Linked DNA regions of Prochlorococcus marinus str. MIT 0918. Each later gene encodes a partner of the first gene's protein in a complex. Links are inferred from orthologs where the notes say so. Each region holds a gene or a part of one and is shown on either strand. Other genes may lie near its edges.

What was found.
Region 2: the proteins of nuoH (region 1) and nuoB are in contact, whole or in part, in a crystal structure (PDB 6Y11), measured with the Thermus thermophilus proteins. The link is inferred for Prochlorococcus marinus str. MIT 0918 from one-to-one orthologs. Residues at the interface, in WP_096411122.1 of Thermus thermophilus: Arg36, Val44, Arg45, Met46, Gly47, Pro48, Asn49, Arg50, Val51, Leu57, Gln58, Ala61, Asp62, Ile64, Lys65, Ile67, Phe68, Lys69, Glu70, Ile72, Val74, Glu223, Ala224, Glu225, His233, Thr234, Glu235, Tyr236, Ser237, Trp241; in WP_096411117.1 of Thermus thermophilus: Arg16, Glu17, Gly18, Leu24, Leu27, Val28, Trp30, Gly31, Arg32, Asn34, Ser35, Trp37, Thr54, Asp55, Ala56, Asp59, Ala61, Arg62, Phe63, Gly64, Glu66, Val67, Phe68, Arg69, Ala70, Ser71, Arg73, Gln74, Ala75, Asp76.

Annotation. Positions count from the first base shown.
Region 1 is NZ_CP114780.1:1,433,836-1,440,077, forward strand. What follows is about bases 55-2,944. They hold nuoH (NADH-quinone oxidoreductase subunit NuoH), read right to left. Parts: upstream 2,114-2,944; coding sequence 995-2,113; downstream 55-994. Other genes in these bases: O5636_RS07755 (NADH-quinone oxidoreductase subunit J), read right to left, coding at 55-227; ndhI (NAD(P)H-quinone oxidoreductase subunit I), read right to left, coding at 230-871; O5636_RS07770 (citrate synthase), read right to left, coding at 2,184-2,944. Also shown: more of O5636_RS07755, read right to left, coding at 1-54; more of O5636_RS07770, read right to left, coding at 2,945-3,320; O5636_RS07775 (DUF3352 domain-containing protein), read right to left, coding at 3,433-5,034; O5636_RS07780 (rhodanese-like domain-containing protein), read left to right, coding at 5,108-5,461; trpB (tryptophan synthase subunit beta), read right to left, coding at 5,475-6,242. UniProt on the Escherichia coli protein: NDH-1 shuttles electrons from NADH, via FMN and iron-sulfur (Fe-S) centers, to quinones in the respiratory chain. The immediate electron acceptor for the enzyme in this species is believed to be ubiquinone.
Region 2 is NZ_CP114780.1:1,563,333-1,574,572, forward strand. What follows is about bases 3,496-6,478. They hold nuoB (NADH-quinone oxidoreductase subunit NuoB), read right to left. Parts: upstream 5,350-6,478; coding sequence 4,642-5,349; downstream 3,496-4,641. Other genes in these bases: O5636_RS08470 (gluconeogenesis factor YvcK family protein), read left to right, coding at 3,496-4,081; O5636_RS08475 (NAD(P)H-quinone oxidoreductase subunit J), read right to left, coding at 4,078-4,620; O5636_RS08485 (NAD(P)H-quinone oxidoreductase subunit 3), read right to left, coding at 5,381-5,743; O5636_RS08490 (rubredoxin), read left to right, coding at 5,877-6,263; O5636_RS08495 (photosynthesis system II assembly factor Ycf48), read left to right, coding at 6,271-6,478. Also shown: bchD (magnesium chelatase ATPase subunit D), read left to right, coding at 1-898; O5636_RS08460 (MlaD family protein), read right to left, coding at 910-1,755; O5636_RS08465 (ABC transporter ATP-binding protein), read right to left, coding at 1,761-2,576; more of O5636_RS08470, read left to right, coding at 2,678-3,495; more of O5636_RS08495, read left to right, coding at 6,479-7,290; psbE (cytochrome b559 subunit alpha), read left to right, coding at 7,390-7,638; psbF (cytochrome b559 subunit beta), read left to right, coding at 7,642-7,788; O5636_RS08510 (photosystem II reaction center protein L), read left to right, coding at 7,811-7,930; O5636_RS08515 (photosystem II reaction center protein J), read left to right, coding at 7,945-8,142; mtnP (S-methyl-5'-thioadenosine phosphorylase), read right to left, coding at 8,159-9,106; selenide, water dikinase SelD, read left to right, coding at 9,092-11,240. UniProt on the Escherichia coli protein: NDH-1 shuttles electrons from NADH, via FMN and iron-sulfur (Fe-S) centers, to quinones in the respiratory chain. The immediate electron acceptor for the enzyme in this species is ubiquinone.

The DNA.
Region 1 (6,242 bases):
AAAAGAATGAGAACATTTACTGCACCTACATAAACTAATACCTGAGCTGCAGCAACAAAACTTGCATTTAATAAAAGATATAACCCTGCTACTGACATAAACACACCACCCAAAAGGAAGGCTGAGTAAACAATATTATTTATTAATACAACTCCCAGACTTCCACCAATAATTATAATTGTAAGAATTAAAAAGCAAATTTGTTGCGTACTACTAACTATATTCATTATTACTCTTCCTCTATTTTGGATTGATTCATTTCCACGTTTTTGTTATCACTAACGTCTTCCTTGTTAATTAAGTTCAATACTTCTTCTGGTAATTTACCTGCTCGAGCTGCGTTGGGAGTTAATTCATGAGGATCCATTATTCCTTTAGGTAGATAAGCAAGTTCTTTTAAAGGGATTACAGATGGATCAGTAGTAACGTTCGTCGGGAGTCTGCCTAGAGCTACATTATCAAAATTAAGACTATGGCGATCAAAAGCTGCTAATTCATACTCCTCTGTCATTGATAAACAATTAGTAGGGCAGTATTCAACACAGTTTCCGCAAAATATACATACTCCAAAGTCAATTGAATAATTACGAAGTTCTTTCTTTTTAGTCTCTTTATTCATTACCCAGTCAACAACTGGAAGATTGATTGGACAGACTCTTACACATACTTCACATGCAATGCATTTATCAAACTCATAATGAATTCTTCCTCTATATCTTTCTGAAGGAATTAATTTTTCATATGGATACTGAACAGTAATGGGACGCCTGCGCATATGGTCAAAAGTTACTGCTAGACCTTGCAAGAGGTATTTACCAGCGCTGACTGCATTTTGACTATAATCTGCTACTTTTTGAAAAAAGCTAGTCATGTGAATGCAATTACTTATTTAGATAACCCAATACTTTGATATTACAGGGATTTCTAAAGAAATAAGTGCCTTTACTTTTAAAATTGTATTTTGTTTTCAATTGCTAATTCGAAGGTTTCTTTTTTATCCTCCAAATGCAATAGGAAATGCCAACTTAAGAGCTGCAGTGAAGAGTAAATTTACAAGAGCAATAGGAAGCAAGAATTTCCAACCTAGATCAAGTAATTGATCTATACGTACTCTTGGTGTAGTCCATCTAAGTAAAATTGCTAAGAAAACTAAAAGAAAAGTTTTGAAGACGGTCATTACTATTCCTATAGAAGCTGTAATGATTTGCACAACCGGTGCATTTGCTGTTTCACCCAGAATGTTAGTTAACCATTCAATTGGAATAGGAAAGCCCCATCCACCTAGATATAAAATTGATACTAATAAAGAAGATAAAACCAGATTTATATAACTTCCTAGATAAAAAAGAGCAAATTTCATGCCAGCATATTCAGTCTGATATCCTGCTACTAATTCTTCTTCTGCTTCTGGAAGATCAAATGGCAGTCTTTCACATTCTGCAAGTGCACATATCCAAAAAATCAAAAAGCCAATTGGTTGCCTCCATATATTCCAACTAAAAAAACCAACAGTATTTTGTTGATTAACAATATCTATAGTGCTGAGAGAGTTGCTCATCATTACAATTGCTAAAACAGCTAGTGCAAGAGGTATTTCATAACTAATTGATTGTGCGGCTGCTCTTAAACCGCCTAATAAAGAATATTTATTATTTGATGCGTAGCCACTCATTAATAAACCAATAGGTTGAATACTACTTAATGCAATCCATAAGAAGATTCCAATTCCAACATTACTAATTAGTAAATTTTGACCAAAAGGGATAATTAACCAAGAAAGTATTACTGGTACTAAAACTAAAACAGGGCCAACAGTAAATAGTAAATTATCAGCTTTTGCAGGGATTATGTCTTCTTTAACAAGGAGCTTCAATCCATCTGCCATCGGCTGCAAAATACCGAGAGCACCGGCATATTCGGGTCCAATCCGTTGTTGAGCAGCTGCAGAAATTTTTCTTTCGAGCCAGACTGTAACTAGTACTCCAATTAAAGCAACAGATAGCACTAATAACATTGGGAGTGGCAACCAAAGAATATGAGAAATCTCTGGAGGAACACCTATCCCTTGCAAGAGGTTATTGAAGCTCAATTCAATGTCTAAGCCTGTATTCAAGGGAGAATAAAAATCTCTCTTAAGAGTAGTGAAAAATCTTACTAATTACTGTGTATCAAATTTACTCGTATTAGTTATTAGCTCTCTCTTCTAATGCTTTCCATGTTCGATTTTTTTCACCTGTATATATCTGCGTAGGTCGAAAAATACGATTAGCACTAAGTTGTTCCCTCCAATGCGCGAGCCATCCAGCAACTCTTGAAATAGCAAAAATAGGGGTAAAAAGATCTCTTGGGATGCCTAGTTTTCTATAAACCAGTCCTGAATAAAAGTCAACATTTGGATATATACCACGAGGCCCTAACAAAGGTCCTGCATTTTGTTCTACTGCTTTTGCTACTTCATACATTTCATCTTTACCAAATCTAGCAAAAAGATCTTCTGCAAATTCTTGTAAAAGTGATGCTCTAGGGTCTTTTACTTTATATTCTCTATGCCCAAACCCCATGATTTTGCTTTTTTGTGCAATTGCATTATTTAAATAGTTATTTGCCTTATCAGGAGTGCCAATAGTTTCGAGCATTGCTATAACATCTTCGTTTGCACCACCATGCAATGGCCCTGCAAGTGTTCCTACTGCTGAAGCGATAACAGCATATGGGTCAGTCAAAGTACTTGCTGTTACGCGAGCACTAAATGTGCTCGCATTAAGGCTATGTTCTGCATGAAGTATTAAGCATCTATCAAGTACTCTTGCTGCTAATGGGTCTGGTTCGCGCTCGGTGAGCATATAAAGGAAATTTGCAGAATATGGTAGGTCGTCTCTAGGTTGTATTGGATCTTGTCCTTTCCTAATTAATTGGAAAGCAGCCACCATTGTTGGGATTTTGGCTATTAACCTGACTACCGCATCGTAAATATATTCGGGATTATCAATAGCTCTTCTTGAATAAAATAAACCTAAAGATGCAGCACTTGATTGCAATGCATCCATAGGGTGACCAGTTGCTGGGAAACATTTCATCATGTCCCTAACTCGGAAACTTAATCTCCGATGCATTTGTACAGCATTTTCAAAATCTCTCAGTTCTTGAGAGCTTGGGAGATTTCCCCATATAAGAAGATATGCAGTTTCTAAAAAACTGCTTTTTGAAGCTAATTCTGCAATTGGATAACCTCTATATCTAAGCTCACCTTTAATACCATCGATATCACAGATAGATGATTGAGTGACGGGAACTCCTTCCAGGCCAGGTTTCAAAACCATGGTTTTGGAATCTTGTTGATTTTCTATTGCTTTATGCTCCAACTTTTAACGGAAAAATATTTCTAACCTATTTTACTTAATGAAGTGATTCGTTCGTTTCTTTAGAGAGGCTTTAATTAAGAGATGCTTGGGCTTGAAAGTTTAGCAGGGTTTCTTGATTATCATCATATGTTCCTAGGGCTAGGCTCAACCTCTGAATATGTGAGTCAGTAGATTTTGTTGAGATTGCCTTTAAAAGTTGCCATGGCTTCCAATTCTTAAGTACTTTTTTAGTTGTACTTTGATCTAAATAGATTTGGTGAGTTAATAAGTTGCTATGATTTTGGATTTCAGGGAATGTATTTATTATAGGGTTGTCTTTTTTGAATGTTAGTTTATTCTCAAAGTTTGATATCTCATTGCTCCATTTAATCTTGTTAGGCGCTTTCTCCACAATTAAACTTACTTTTGGATTGATTTTATAAATATCATTTATTTCTTCTAGAGCAATAGTATACCAAACTTCTAATTCATGATTATCTGTAAGAATCTTTTTCATCTCATAATTATTTTTCTTTAGTATTTCTTCTATATTTGATATATCCAAATCTGGAGTTGATTCTATGATCCAGCTATCCTCTTGACTTATATATATTAACGGCTCTGTACTTGATTCAAATATTGCTTTTTTTATATTAGAATCCTTAGTTGATAATGAGTTGTTAACAACTGGACCTAACCATTGACTATAGATATTAGCTTTCGAGGATTGCAGTATTTCTTTTGGCTCGCTAATAATCGCAATAGTTTTAGAAGAAATTGGTATGTTTTTGATCATTTCTATAGCTTGATTGCTTTGATTGGAAACCCCAATGAAGGGCTGTTTAAAATTGAAAATACTATTAAGAGATATGTCTTTGCCTTTGGTTCTTATGGACCCCACAAAACTATTGTTTGCAAGCTTAGTAGTAATTTCTTTAGGAGTTTTAAATAATAATTCCAAGGCCTTAGGAGAGGCAGTTATCAATGCCATTCCATCCTCTAATGTACTTATTAATTCTTTTAATTCTTTGTCATGCAGTTGATTTAAACTGGTATCTTTTGATGTGCTTATTGCCTCAATTATTATTTCTTTATTTGATGAAATAAGTAGTTGATCATCTTCTAATAATACCATTGATATTTCATTGTCTTCTGAATCAGAATTGGGCCTGACAGCGGAAAATATTTCTTGATCTTTATAGTTTATTTTTTTTACATCCCCTCCAGTATTTGTTTGATTTCTCAAGAACCTATCTATGAAATCTTTAGTATTTTGTTCATTTATAGATTGGGTAATTAATAGCCATTCTTTATGATCTGAACTTTCCTTTGCATTGAAAACTGAAAAACTAAGATCAGAACCAATCCAACTTGATAAGTCATTTTTGAAATCTAAACCTATTAGACTAAATAAACCATCCCTTAATTCATTGATATTGTTGATTGCAATACTCTTCTTATCTTTATTTGTTAATGGTTCAATATAGTTATCAATTTTATTCAGATTAATTTTAAAATGAATTGTTAGATAAGAATTTTTAGGAACAAATTTTGCAGCTTCAGGTAATGTAATGCTTTGTTGAAATAAATCTGAAGGTTGTTGATTGTTTAAAGTGACACGTGTTCCAAGTAGAATTGAAAGTATGAAGATTATAGTGACAAGTAAGCTTATAAAGATAGTTTGTATCTTCATTTCTAGGTAACTACTTGTTTAAGGTATCTTCTTTATAAGTGCTGAATTTTCTTTTAGTGTTTTAAATAACGAAATGAATCAAAAGACGCCTCAAAATTTAACTCCTCGCCAACTAGAAAAATGGCTTCAAGATAAAGACAAACAGCCCCTTTTAGTAGATGTCCGCGAACAAGCAGAGTTAGACATTGCGGCGTTCCCTTCCCCAATAGTTCATCTACCTTTAAGTCAGGCTTCGGTTTGGACCACAAGTTTAAAAAGTAATTTATCGTTCAAAAAACCAATCGTTGCTTTATGTCATTCAGGTATACGCAGCTGGAATTTTGCTCTTTGGTTAATAGAACAGGATGATCGCTATAACGTTTGGAATTTGGAGGGAGGCATAGATGCTTGGAGCATGCAAATAGATGATTCAGTCCCTCGTTATTAAAGGAAAGTTTTTATCAATTCATTCCTGTTGACTCCAGGTGCTTGGCTACTGTATTGACATCTTTATCACCACGACCGGAACAATTAATAACAATTTCTGTATTAGATGAAAGTAATGGACATAGTTTCTCTAAATATGCAAATGCATGTGCGGTTTCCAAAGCCGGAATAATACCTTCTTTTTGACTTACCAGTTGTAGTGCATTTAGTGCTTCTAGATCAGTTACAGCTACATATTCTGCTCTACCTATTTCTTTTAAGTAGCTGTGTTCAGGCCCTACCCCTGGGTAGTCCAGTCCAGCACTAATAGAATGAGCTTCTTGAACTTGCCCATTGTCATCTTGCAGAAGAAGGCTCATTGCGCCATGCAGTACACCTACACGCCCTTCGGTAATAGTTGCAGCATGTCTATTAGTATTGACGCCATCACCAGCAGCTTCAACTCCTATCATTCTTACTGATTGATCTTCAACAAATGTATGAAATAAGCCCATTGCATTAGAACCACCTCCGACGCAAGCGAGCAATATGTCTGGTGATCTACCAAATGCTTGTTTACATTGACTTTTAGTCTCTTCCCCAATAACTGCGTGAAAATCTCTTACCAGCATTGGATAAGGATGAGGACCTGCTACAGAACCTAGTATGTAGTGTGTTGACTCTACATTGGTAACCCAGTCGCGGATAGCCTCGCTGGTAGCATCTTTGAGTGTTGCTGTACCTGCAGTAACAGGTTTTACTTTTGCACCCAGTAATTTCATTCGAAAGACATTAAGAGCCTG
Region 2 (11,240 bases), 130 kb from region 1 along the record:
CATCCCAGAAGAATTTATGCTTGATCCTGAGGCTTGCGAGATTGATCCAGACTTATTACTTTTTGCTAGTGCAAAATCAAAAAGTGGTAGTAGCGGAAGCAGGTCAGCAGTTTTTAGTGATAGCAGAGGTAGATATGTAAAGCCAATTATTCCTAGAGGCCCAGTTACCAGAATTGCTGTTGATGCAACTTTGAGAGCAGCAGCCCCTTATCAAAAAGCCCGTAAAGCAAGAGAACCTGGAAGAAAAGTAATTGTAGAAGAAGGAGATTTAAGAGCTAAATTACTTCAAAAGAAAGCAGGATCTTTAGTTATCTTTCTTGTGGATGCAAGTGGGTCAATGGCACTCAATAGAATGCAAAGTGCAAAAGGAGCCTTGATTAGACTTTTAACAGAAGCTTATGAAAGTCGTGACGAAGTATCCTTGATCCCATTTAGAGGAGAACAGGCTGAGGTCTTATTGCCACCTACAAGATCTATTACAGCAGCAAAGAGAAGACTGGAAACAATGCCTTGTGGAGGCGGCTCCCCTCTTGCCCATGGTTTAACACAAGCGGCCCGAGTCGGAGCTAATGCACTTGCTACAGGAGATTTAGGGCAAGTTGTAGTCGTCGCAATAACAGATGGCCGAGGAAATATTCCCCTTAGTAAATCTTTGGGTCAGCCTGAGCTGGAAGGAGAGAGTTCTGTTGATTTGAAACAAGAGGTCTTAGATGTTGCTTCGCGTTATCGAATGTTAGGTATTAAACTATTAGTAATAGATACTGAAAGAAAGTTTATTGCTAGTGGTATTGGTAAAGAGTTGGCAGAAGCTGCAGGAGGTAAATATGTTCAACTTCCCAAAGCAACTGATCAAGCTTTGGCTTCAATTGCGATGGATGCAATTAATACCGTGAAATAAATATAAATCTATTATTTGTAAATATCATTAAATAGTTTACCTATCCCAATTGCAGCATCTTTAAAAGCATTAGTCAAATCTTCATCATTCACGAGCTCATCAACTTTGTCACTTATTTTATCAAGCTTTGCAGTGAATGATTGTATGGATGCTGTACTAGCCTTGACATCTTTAAGTACTTCAGGATCGTCGATTGAACCTAAAATATTATTTATGTGTGAAACACTTTTTTTCAGATCTTTGATAATTGGACGAGTCTTTTTTAATTCTAATTTTGACAATTGTATTAATTCATCAAGGTTTGCTTGAGTTGAGTCAAATTGTTCTATAGAAGTCACAACTTTCTCTATGATTTCTTTGTTTTCAGCTTCATTAAGAAACTTATTTATTTCTCCAGTTAGTTTAGAAATATCTTGCAATTCTCTCCCTTCGATGGAATCTCCATCACAAACAATTAACTCTGATGAACAATTGTCTTTTTTTGGCGAAAAACTAAGACTTTTAATTTGCGAACCTTTACTTATTAAGGCTATTTCTGCATCCCCTCCAAGAAGTGAGCTGGTTTGAATCTTTGCAAAAACAGGTTGAAATAAAATCAGATCAGGATTGTTGATAGAAACTTTAGCCATTACATTGTTTTGCCCAAAAGTTATTTTTTTGACAGATCCTACTTGTATACCTCTAAAAGTTACTGGAGTGCCTTGGGATAAACCACTGGCATCATTGAAACTAGCTGTTAAAGACCAGGTCTTTGATGTTAGTTTGATCCCTTTTAGCCAAAGAGTTAGTCCTGAAAAAATGACAACTCCTCCTACAAGGGAAAATCCAACAATGGCATCACGAAAGCTTCGCCGCATGGGAGTTAAATTTCTTTAGGTTTCATTGGCCCTTCAAGGCTACCTGTTCGGAACTGTTTAATGTAAGGGTTTTCACTGGTTTTGAAATCTTCAACGGAACCATCCCACTGAAATCCTCCCCCATATAGCATTAAAACCCTTTCAGCAGACCGTTCAATTGTGCTCATTACATGGCTAACTACTATTGAACATCCTTTGGCTAAAGTGGTTGTTTTGACAATTAGATCTTCAATTCTTGTACTTGCAACAGGATCTAGTCCCGCGGTGGGTTCATCAAAGAGTAATAGAGGCATGGACGAATAAGAGGGGTGGTAAGGATCTTTTATTAATGCACGTGCAAAACTGACTCGTTTTTGCATGCCTCCACTGAGTTGACCTGGGAGTTTGTTTTCAACTTTGTAAAGTCCTACATCCTCAAGACATGAAATAACCATTTCATTTATTTTTTTTTCACTAATGTCTGAGCTTTTTCTTAATAAAAAACCTACATTTTCTGCCACAGTTAGTGATGCGATTAAGGCTGGGTTTTGAAAAACCAATCGCACATCAGGGGGATAATTCTGGTCTAATCTTAAATATTTCTGTAGGTTCCCAAATATTTTTAATTCTCCACTTGAGGGTAGTAAAAGACCCGCTAATAGCCTTAAAATCGTTGATTTACCTGACCCAGATGGCCCAACTATCGCAATTCTTTCCCCAGGCTTCATTGTTAAGTTTACTTTGTTTAAAATAGTATTTAGGCCTAGCTTTATTGATAGGTCTCTCATCTGAACAACTGGGCAATTCTTAGATAATGTTTTTGTAGATGATACATTTTCCATATTGTTTATTTATTGAATTTGACTGAAAAGGACTTTCCCTTAGAGTTCGTTTGAGTCTAATTTGTCAGATTTTGCAATTGTGTTTTTTCTCATAAGTGATTGTGAAAGATAGGATCTCTAGAGGCCATAAAAGTTTCGGAGGGCGAAAAAGCAATTCGAAAAGAGCGAATCAATTTGATTTGCTTTGGCGAATTCAAAGGTCGTTGAGCTGGCTATTGCCAGGGCTTGTCCTAAAAAGATGGTTGATTATATCTGGGATTGGATTAATAGTAGCTTTTTTCGGAGCATCTATATGGGCTGATTTGAGGCCAATTTATTGGCTAGTTGAAGGTATCTTCTTTTTAATTGGAGCAATTACGAAGTTTTTGCCACGAAGTATTACGGGACCATTGGTATTTCTTCTTGGTATTTCTCTTGTAATATGGGGTCAGAGTAGAAGCTTTACATCTATACAGAAGGCAGTAGCACCTGATAAGGATGCTCTTTTGCTAGATGCTTTGCGTGCTAAAAGTAAACTCAATAGAGGACCGAATATTGTTGCAATAGGAGGGGGGACAGGACTTTCTACTCTGCTTAAAGGGCTGAAAAAATATAGCAGTCGAATTACAGCAATTGTGACTGTTGCTGATGATGGAGGGAGTAGTGGAATTTTGAGGAGGGAGCTAGGTGTTCAGCCCCCTGGGGATATAAGAAATTGTTTGGCTGCTCTCTCTACTGAAGAATCTCTTCTAACAAGGCTTTTCCAATATCGCTTTTCCTCTGGCACAGGATTAGTTGGCCATAGTTTTGGGAATTTGTTTTTATCTGCTTTAACTTCGATTACTGGCAATCTTGAAACAGCTATAACAGCTTCAAGTCGTGTACTTGCTGTTCAAGGCCAAGTTGTCCCTGCTACTAATGCAGATGTTAGTTTATGGGCTGAGCTGGAAAATGGCGATCGAATTGAAGGTGAGTCTGCGATTGGGAAGGTTAGATCTCCTATTGCAAGAATTGGATGTTATCCAGAATACCCAGCAGCACTACCTAGTGCGATAGAGGCAATAGAAAATGCCGAATTAATTGTGCTTGGGCCAGGTAGTTTATATACATCTCTTTTACCTAATTTGCTTGTTCCGCAAATTGTTGAGGCAATACAAAAGAGCAAAGCCCCTAAAATATATATATGCAACTTAATGACTCAACCTGGAGAGACTGATGGTCTTGATGTAACAGGTCATGTAAGGGCTATTGAAGCTCAACTGGCTAGTCTTGGGATTACAAGAAGAATTTTTAATTTTATCTTGGCGCATGAATCTGTCGCGCCTTCACCTTTGCTTGATTATTATCTTTCAAGAGGTGCGGAACCAGTTCAATGTGATTTAAATAGTCTTCGAGCCCAAGGGTATAAAGTTTTTACTGCATCGTTACAAAAAGGCATCTCAACTAGTGCAACATTGCGCCATGATCCTGCCCGCCTTTCAAGAGCTGTGATGCATTTTTACAGAAAATATAAAAGAGAAAATTAATATGCATCTTGCATTTCGTAAAAGTCTGGCTGAATATAGTCTTTTCTTAATGGCCATCCTTTCCAATCTTCTGGCATTAATAATCTTTTTAGACGTGGATGACCATCGTAAATAATACCAAACATATCAAAAGTTTCCCTCTCTTGCCAATCAGAACCTCGAAATATTTTATAAAGAGATGGTACAGTTAAATCCCCATTTCTATCAAGGAATACTTTTAACCTTACTTCTCTAGGTTGCTTGCTTTTAAAATAATCTTCTATAGAAATTAGATGGTAGAAAGAAACTAGATTTGCACCTGGGCCTTCATCATATCCGCCTTGACATTGAAGGTAATTAAATCCTATTTCTTTTAACTTTAATACAACATCAATCAGTTTGCTTGGTGCTAAATTGATAATTTCTATTCCGATATGATCAGGTGCACTGTTTGTATGCTCTAATCCTTCATTTGTTAAAAAGTTGCTGATAGGACCAGTCTCATTGACTTGCTCTTTTTCAGAAATATTTTCAATTTTATTGCTCTCTTCTTTTTCCATGATTAGATTAATTTAATTAATTCAGTTAGAAGAAGTTTGTTTTTCTTCTTCTCTTTCTTTTTTAGTTTCTATTTTAATATTTGTTGAAGGGTTTAGCATTATAGATTCATCATCAGTTTTTAAATTTAAGTATTGGCCATTAGTTAATGGTGAAACTCTTTTCATTTGATGTGGAATCGTGAAGTAACGATGAGTTGGAGCTATTTTTTCTCGATCAGTAAATGATTCATTCCCTACTTTTTTTCTTAGCTTTATGACTGCATCAAAGATAGCTTCTGGCCTTGGAGGACAACCTGGTAAATAAAGGTCTACGGGAATTAATTTGTCCACTCCCCTTACAGCAGTAGTTGAGTCTGCACTGAACATTCCCCCTGTAATGGTGCAAGCCCCCATAGCAATTACATATTTTGGATCTGGCATTTGCTCATAAAGTCTTACTAAAGCCGGTGCCATTTTCATTGTCACTGTCCCTGCCACTATTAAAAGGTCTGCTTGTCGTGGTGAACTTCTAGGTACAAGTCCAAACCTGTCAAAGTCAAATCTAGAACCAATTAAAGCAGCGAATTCTATAAAACAACATGCAGTTCCATATAAAAGCGGCCATAAGCTGCTTAATCTTGCCCAATTATGAAGATCATCAAGGCTTGTAAGAATTATGTTTTCGCTTAGGTCACTAGTTATTTGCGGTGCACCAACTGGGCCACAAGTAGCCTCACGAATGTCTCGAATAGCATCTTTTGAAGGAAGATCAGTCACTTAATTAGCTCCATTCAAGTGCTCCTTTGCGCCAGGCATATGCTAGTGCAACAATTAGAATTGAGATGAATATGAGCGCTTCAATAAATGCTAATAAACCAAGCTTGTGAAATGCAACTGCCCAAGGATAAAGAAATACAGTCTCAACATCAAAAATCACAAAAACAAGCGCGAACATGTAATAACGAATATTAAATTGAATCCATGCACCACCTATAGGTTCCATCCCTGATTCATAGGTCAGCTCTCTTTCCCCGGATTTGCTTAATGGAGATATAAGTTTGTTTGTGACTAATGCCAGAATGGGCACAGCCGCTGAAATTAAAAGAAAGCCAAGAAATGCGTCGTAACCCTGAAGAGCAAACATGATGCATCAAAAACTTTATTATTATTTTGACACTCACTTAAGCGCACTTTCCTAGATAGAGTTGGGTTGTGTGAAAGTGCAAACGGTGAGCGATGAACTGAACAATGCATTTGATCAGTCTAAATCCAATGAAATGGAATTTAGTACTGATGATGGTGCAAAACAAAACTCTGATCAAAAAAAACCAGATCTCCCGAGAGATCTTAGTTTTAATAGATTTGAATGCAGAGGTTGTGGTTATGTTTATGACCCTAAAGAAGGCCTTAAAAAATATGGAATTCCTCCAGGGACCTCTTTTTTAGATCTTGACCAAATAAGTTTTAGATGCCCAGTTTGCAGAGCAAGATACCCAGCGTATAAGGATATAGGAGCTAAATTTGAACCTGCTGATGGATTTGAAGATAATGTGGTTTATGGCTTTGGTTTTAATACTCTTCCACCAGGGCAGAAGAATGTACTTATTTTTGGTGGGTTAGCTTTTGCTGCTGCTTGTTTCTTGTCCCTCTATTCCTTGCATTAAGAAAATCATGAAAAAACTACTAGTTTATTCTTTCAATCTCATATTAATTCTCTGCCTAGGCTTAGGTCTAAGTGGGTGTGTTACAACTACAAGACTTCCTACTCAACAAATGAGCCCATGGGAAGAAATTAAATTAGCGAGCGATGATAATCCATTAGATATTGGATTTGTAGACGATAGTCATGGGTTTTTAGTAGGGGCAAATAGGTTGATTCTCGAAACAAATGATGGTGGAGTTACTTGGCAAGATAGAGACTTAGAAATTCCGAGCGAAGAAAATTTTAGGCTAATGAGTATTGATTTTAAAGGTGAGGAAGGATGGCTGGTGGGCCAACCTAATTTGATTATGCATAGTGATAATGCTGGGAAAACCTGGACTCGTTTATTACTTGGAAATAAATTACCAGGAAACCCTTATTTAATAACTACTCTTGATAAAGACTCAGCTGAACTCGCGACTACCGCAGGTGCTGTTTATCAAACAACTGATGGAGGAAATAATTGGGAAGCAAGGGTTGCTGAAGCTTCTGGTGGGGTTAGGGATTTGCGTAGAAGAGATGATGGGTCTTATGTAAGCGTTAGTAGTTTAGGAAATTTCTTTGTCACCTTAGATAAAGAAGATCAAACATGGCAGTCTCATCAAAGGGCTAGTAGTAAGAGAGTTCAAACATTGGGATTTCAACCTAATGGACAGCTTTGGATGCTTTCAAGAGGAGCTGAAATTCGTTTAAATGAACAAGCTGATGATTATGAGAGTTGGTCAAAACCAATTATTCCTTTAGTTAATGGTTATAACTATTTGGATATGGCTTGGGACCCTGAAGGTGAAATTTGGGCTGCAGGTGGGAATGGAACTCTTTTAGTCAGTAAAGATGAAGGAAAAACTTGGGAAAAAGATCCAATTGGTTACGCAACTCCAACAAATTTTATTCGAATATTTTTTATAGAAAATTCCCAGACTAATTCCTCTAAAGGCTTTGCCCTAGGGGAAAGAGGACATGTTTTGCGCTGGGTTGGGGATGCATAAATTGGATTTAAATGCACAACGCTCTGTAACCATGCTGATAAACCTGCCCTATCTTTAGTAACACCCTTGTAGGATCTAGCAGATAATACGCGTGAGGCTATGGCTGCCGGCTCCACCGGGGAACGCCCGTTTTTTGAGATCATTACCAGTGTCCGTTATTGGATTATCCATGCTGTGACACTGCCAGCGATCTTTATCGCAGGATTTTTATTTGTGTCAACTGGCCTTGCCTATGACGCATTTGGAACTCCACGACCAGATACTTATTTTCAGGCTTCTGAAAGTAAGGCTCCAGTAGTGACGCAACGCTTTGAGTCAAAAGCTCAACTTGATCTGCGCCTGAAATAACCAATGACAAATTCTTCTTCTCCCTTACAGGCTGTTGAAGTCCGCACCTACCCAGTTTTTACGGTGCGCTGGCTTGCAGTTCATGCTTTGGCAATTCCAACAGTATTTTTCTTAGGTGCCATTGCTGCTATGCAGTTCATCCGTCGTTAATTTACGACTTACTTTTTTAGCTATGCAAGTCAATCCAAATCCAAACAAGCTTTCGGTTGAGCTGAACCGAACAAGCCTTTATCTAGGGCTTTTGCTTGTTTTTGTTCTAGGGATTTTGTTCTCAAGCTATTTCTTTAATTAAATTCTTCTTTAATCATGAGCTCTAAATTAAAGGGACCTGATGGACGTCTACCAGACAGGCTTCCAGATGGTCGACCAGCTGTTTCATGGGAACGACGTTGGACAGAAGGGCAACTACCTTTATGGTTAGTAGCAACTGCAGGAGGCATTGCAGTTATTTTTGTTCTAGGTATTTTCTTCTATGGTTCTTATACAGGCGTAGGTTCTGCTTAAGTAATCTGGAATAAAATTATTTTTCATTGAAGTTTCCCCAGTAACTTTCTGTAAAAAGGTTTATTTTTACTCGAGTCTTCTGGGGAACTTTATCTTTTGAGGTCATAAGGCTGTTTTTTAGTGCTTTATGGGCATCGCTATTTGGCCTTGTTGATGAAATTCTTTTTGCAGTAGAAGTTATTATTTTAGTTGCGAGCTTTGCGTTGGTTGAAAGGTTATCTAAAACCATATCTACACTTACATTCCCATATCCTTCATGCCAACAGTCGTAGTCAGTCACCATAGATAATGAAGAGTATGCGATTTCAGCTTCTCTAGCTAATCTTGCTTCTGTATGGTTTGTCATCCCAATAACTTTGCACCCCCAACTTCGATAAAGATTAGATTCGGCTTTTGTAGAAAATGCTGGTCCTTCCATTGCAAGATAAGTGCCACCTTTATGAATTTGGCGGCCTTCAGGCATTAGCTTTTCTCCTTCTTCAGTGAGTAATCTAGATAATGTGGGGCAAAAAGGATCTGCCATGGTTACATGAGCCACAGCACCGTCAGAAAAAAAAGTTAAAGGCCTTTGATGAGTTCTATCAATAAACTGATCAGGTACAACCATATCCAAAGGCCTTACTTGTTCTTGTAGAGATCCAACTGCGGATGGTGAAAGAATCCACCTTACATTTAATGACCTTAAAGCCCAGATGTTGGCTCTGTAAGGAACTTCAGTAGGAGTAAAAGTGTGATGCCTTCCATGTCGGGCTAGAAAAACCACTTCCATTCCTTCTAGATTGCCTAAGCGCAAATTGTCAGATGGTTTGCCGTATGGTGTTTCAATTTCTAATTCTTTTACATCTTTAAGATTTTCTATTGAATAAAGACCGCTCCCACCTAAAACACCAAGCTTTGCATTCTCTAAAAAAGAAGGCTGGTTGGCTTGTTCAATATCATTTGAAGGAAAATGTTGGTTGATCATCTTTTGTTATTAGGAGGTGGCCATACCCATGCACTTATTTTGCTGCGTTGGGCAATGAATCCACATTTAAGGCCAAAGGGTTTGATAACTTTGATAAATAGAGATAGTACATCTATTTATTCAGGAATGTTTCCTGGCCTTGTTGCAGGAAATTATCAGTTAGAGGATTCTTCAATAGACTTAAGAAAATTGGCATCGTGTGCTGGGGTCTCTTTTATTGTTGGGGAAATTAATGCATTAGATCTTAATGAAAAGAGAGTTTTTATTAACTCTCGTTCTTCTATTGGCTTTTCAAAGTTAAGCATCGATGTTGGATCTGAAACTGCTGTAGATGCCAAAACATTAAAAATACTTTTAGATAAGAGTTTAAGTGTTCCTATCAAGCCCTTTAAAAAATCTTTCCAATGGATAAAAAATTTAGATTTAGATAGCGCCTCTAAAACACCATTAACAGTTATAGGGTCGGGACTTGCTGCCATTGAAATTGTTTTTGCATTAAAGAAAAGGTGGCCAAGTAGAAGAATTAGATTGAGAGCTCATTTGAACAAGCTAGATAAACATTTTAAGCATGCATTGAATCGCGCTAAGATTGAAATATTAGATGAAACAGCTTTAATCTTTGGCCCTGCATTGTTATGTACGGGGAACCAAGCTCCTCAATGGCTAAAAGCAAGTGGTTTGGAGGTTAATAAGAGTGGCAGGATTCTTACTAAAGCTACTTTTGAGGTTCTTGGACAATCAGATATATTTGCTGTTGGTGATTGTGGATTGTTAGAAAACAATAATCGCTCTCCATCTGGTGTATGGGCAGTTAGAGCAGCAAAACCTTTAGCTAAAAATATTGAAAGATCTTTTGCTGGTGAAAGCCTTATTTCTTGGCACCCTCAAAAAAATGCTTTGCAGTTGGTCGGAGGTTATGCAAATCCTTATAAAAAAAATGCTGTGTTTGTTTGGGGTCCTTTCCTATTTGGCTTTAAAAATATCTTTTGGAAATTGAAAGAGATTTTAGATAAAAGCTTTATAGAAAAGTTCAAGAATTTGGCAACAATGGAAAATGAACAATCAATGGATGGTTGTAGAGGTTGTGCTGCGAAAATTTCAGCTACATGCCTTAACTCTGCTTTAAAAGCATCTGATCTTCAAGAATTACAAAGCAGTCCAGAAGATGCAGCTTTAGTAGCATCTTTTGCAAAAGGTCTTTCTTGGTTTCAAAGTGTAGATGGATTTCCTGCACTTATAAGTGATCCTTGGTTGAATGCGCGCTTAACTTCTTTACACGCTTGTTCTGATTTGTGGGCAAAAGGTTCATCTGTTGCTTCTGCTCAAGCCTTGATTACTCTCCCAGCTGTTTCGCCAACTTTGCAAGAGGAAATGCTGATTCAGTGTATTACTGGAATTAAATCTGCATTAGAACCTCAGGGAGCCAAGCTGATTGGAGGCCATACTTTTGAATCTAGAGCCCCAGTGCCCTTTTCAATCACTATGGGGATAGAGGTCTCTTTATCAGTAAATGGCTTTATAGCTGAAAATGAAGGTGAACCTTTAAATAAATTTGGACTTCAATTAGGCGATCAGATCCTTATTAGTAAGGGGCTTGGCAGTGGTGTTATTTTTGCTGCAGCTATGGAAGAGAATTGTCATTCTCATTATTTAGATCAAGCATTATTTGAACTTTCGCAAAGCCAACATATTCTTTTGGATGATATTAGATCAAACTGTCTGAATTCCTCCCAGAAATCTTTAGTACATGCATGTACGGATATCACAGGTTTTGGGTTGCTCGGACATTTAGGGGAAATGATTCATGCAACAAACATTGATAGATTAAAAGCGTGTTTACCGTTATTGAAAGTTAATCTTTTTGCTGACCGTATTCCAAGTTTAAATGGTGCAAAAAAACTTTTAAGATATGGCTATCATAGTACTTTGGCCCCAGCTAATAGAACTGCTTGGTCTTTATTAAATCAAGGTAAAAACTCTTCAGGCCTTATAGAATTACTTTTTGATAGCATTTGCTCGGATAACGAGGAAGTGGAAATCATTAAGGAGTTGTTAATTGACCCCCAAACATGTGGCCCTTTAATTATTTCTTGTAATTCAGACTTGGCTAAGAAACTTACAATTAATTCCTCTT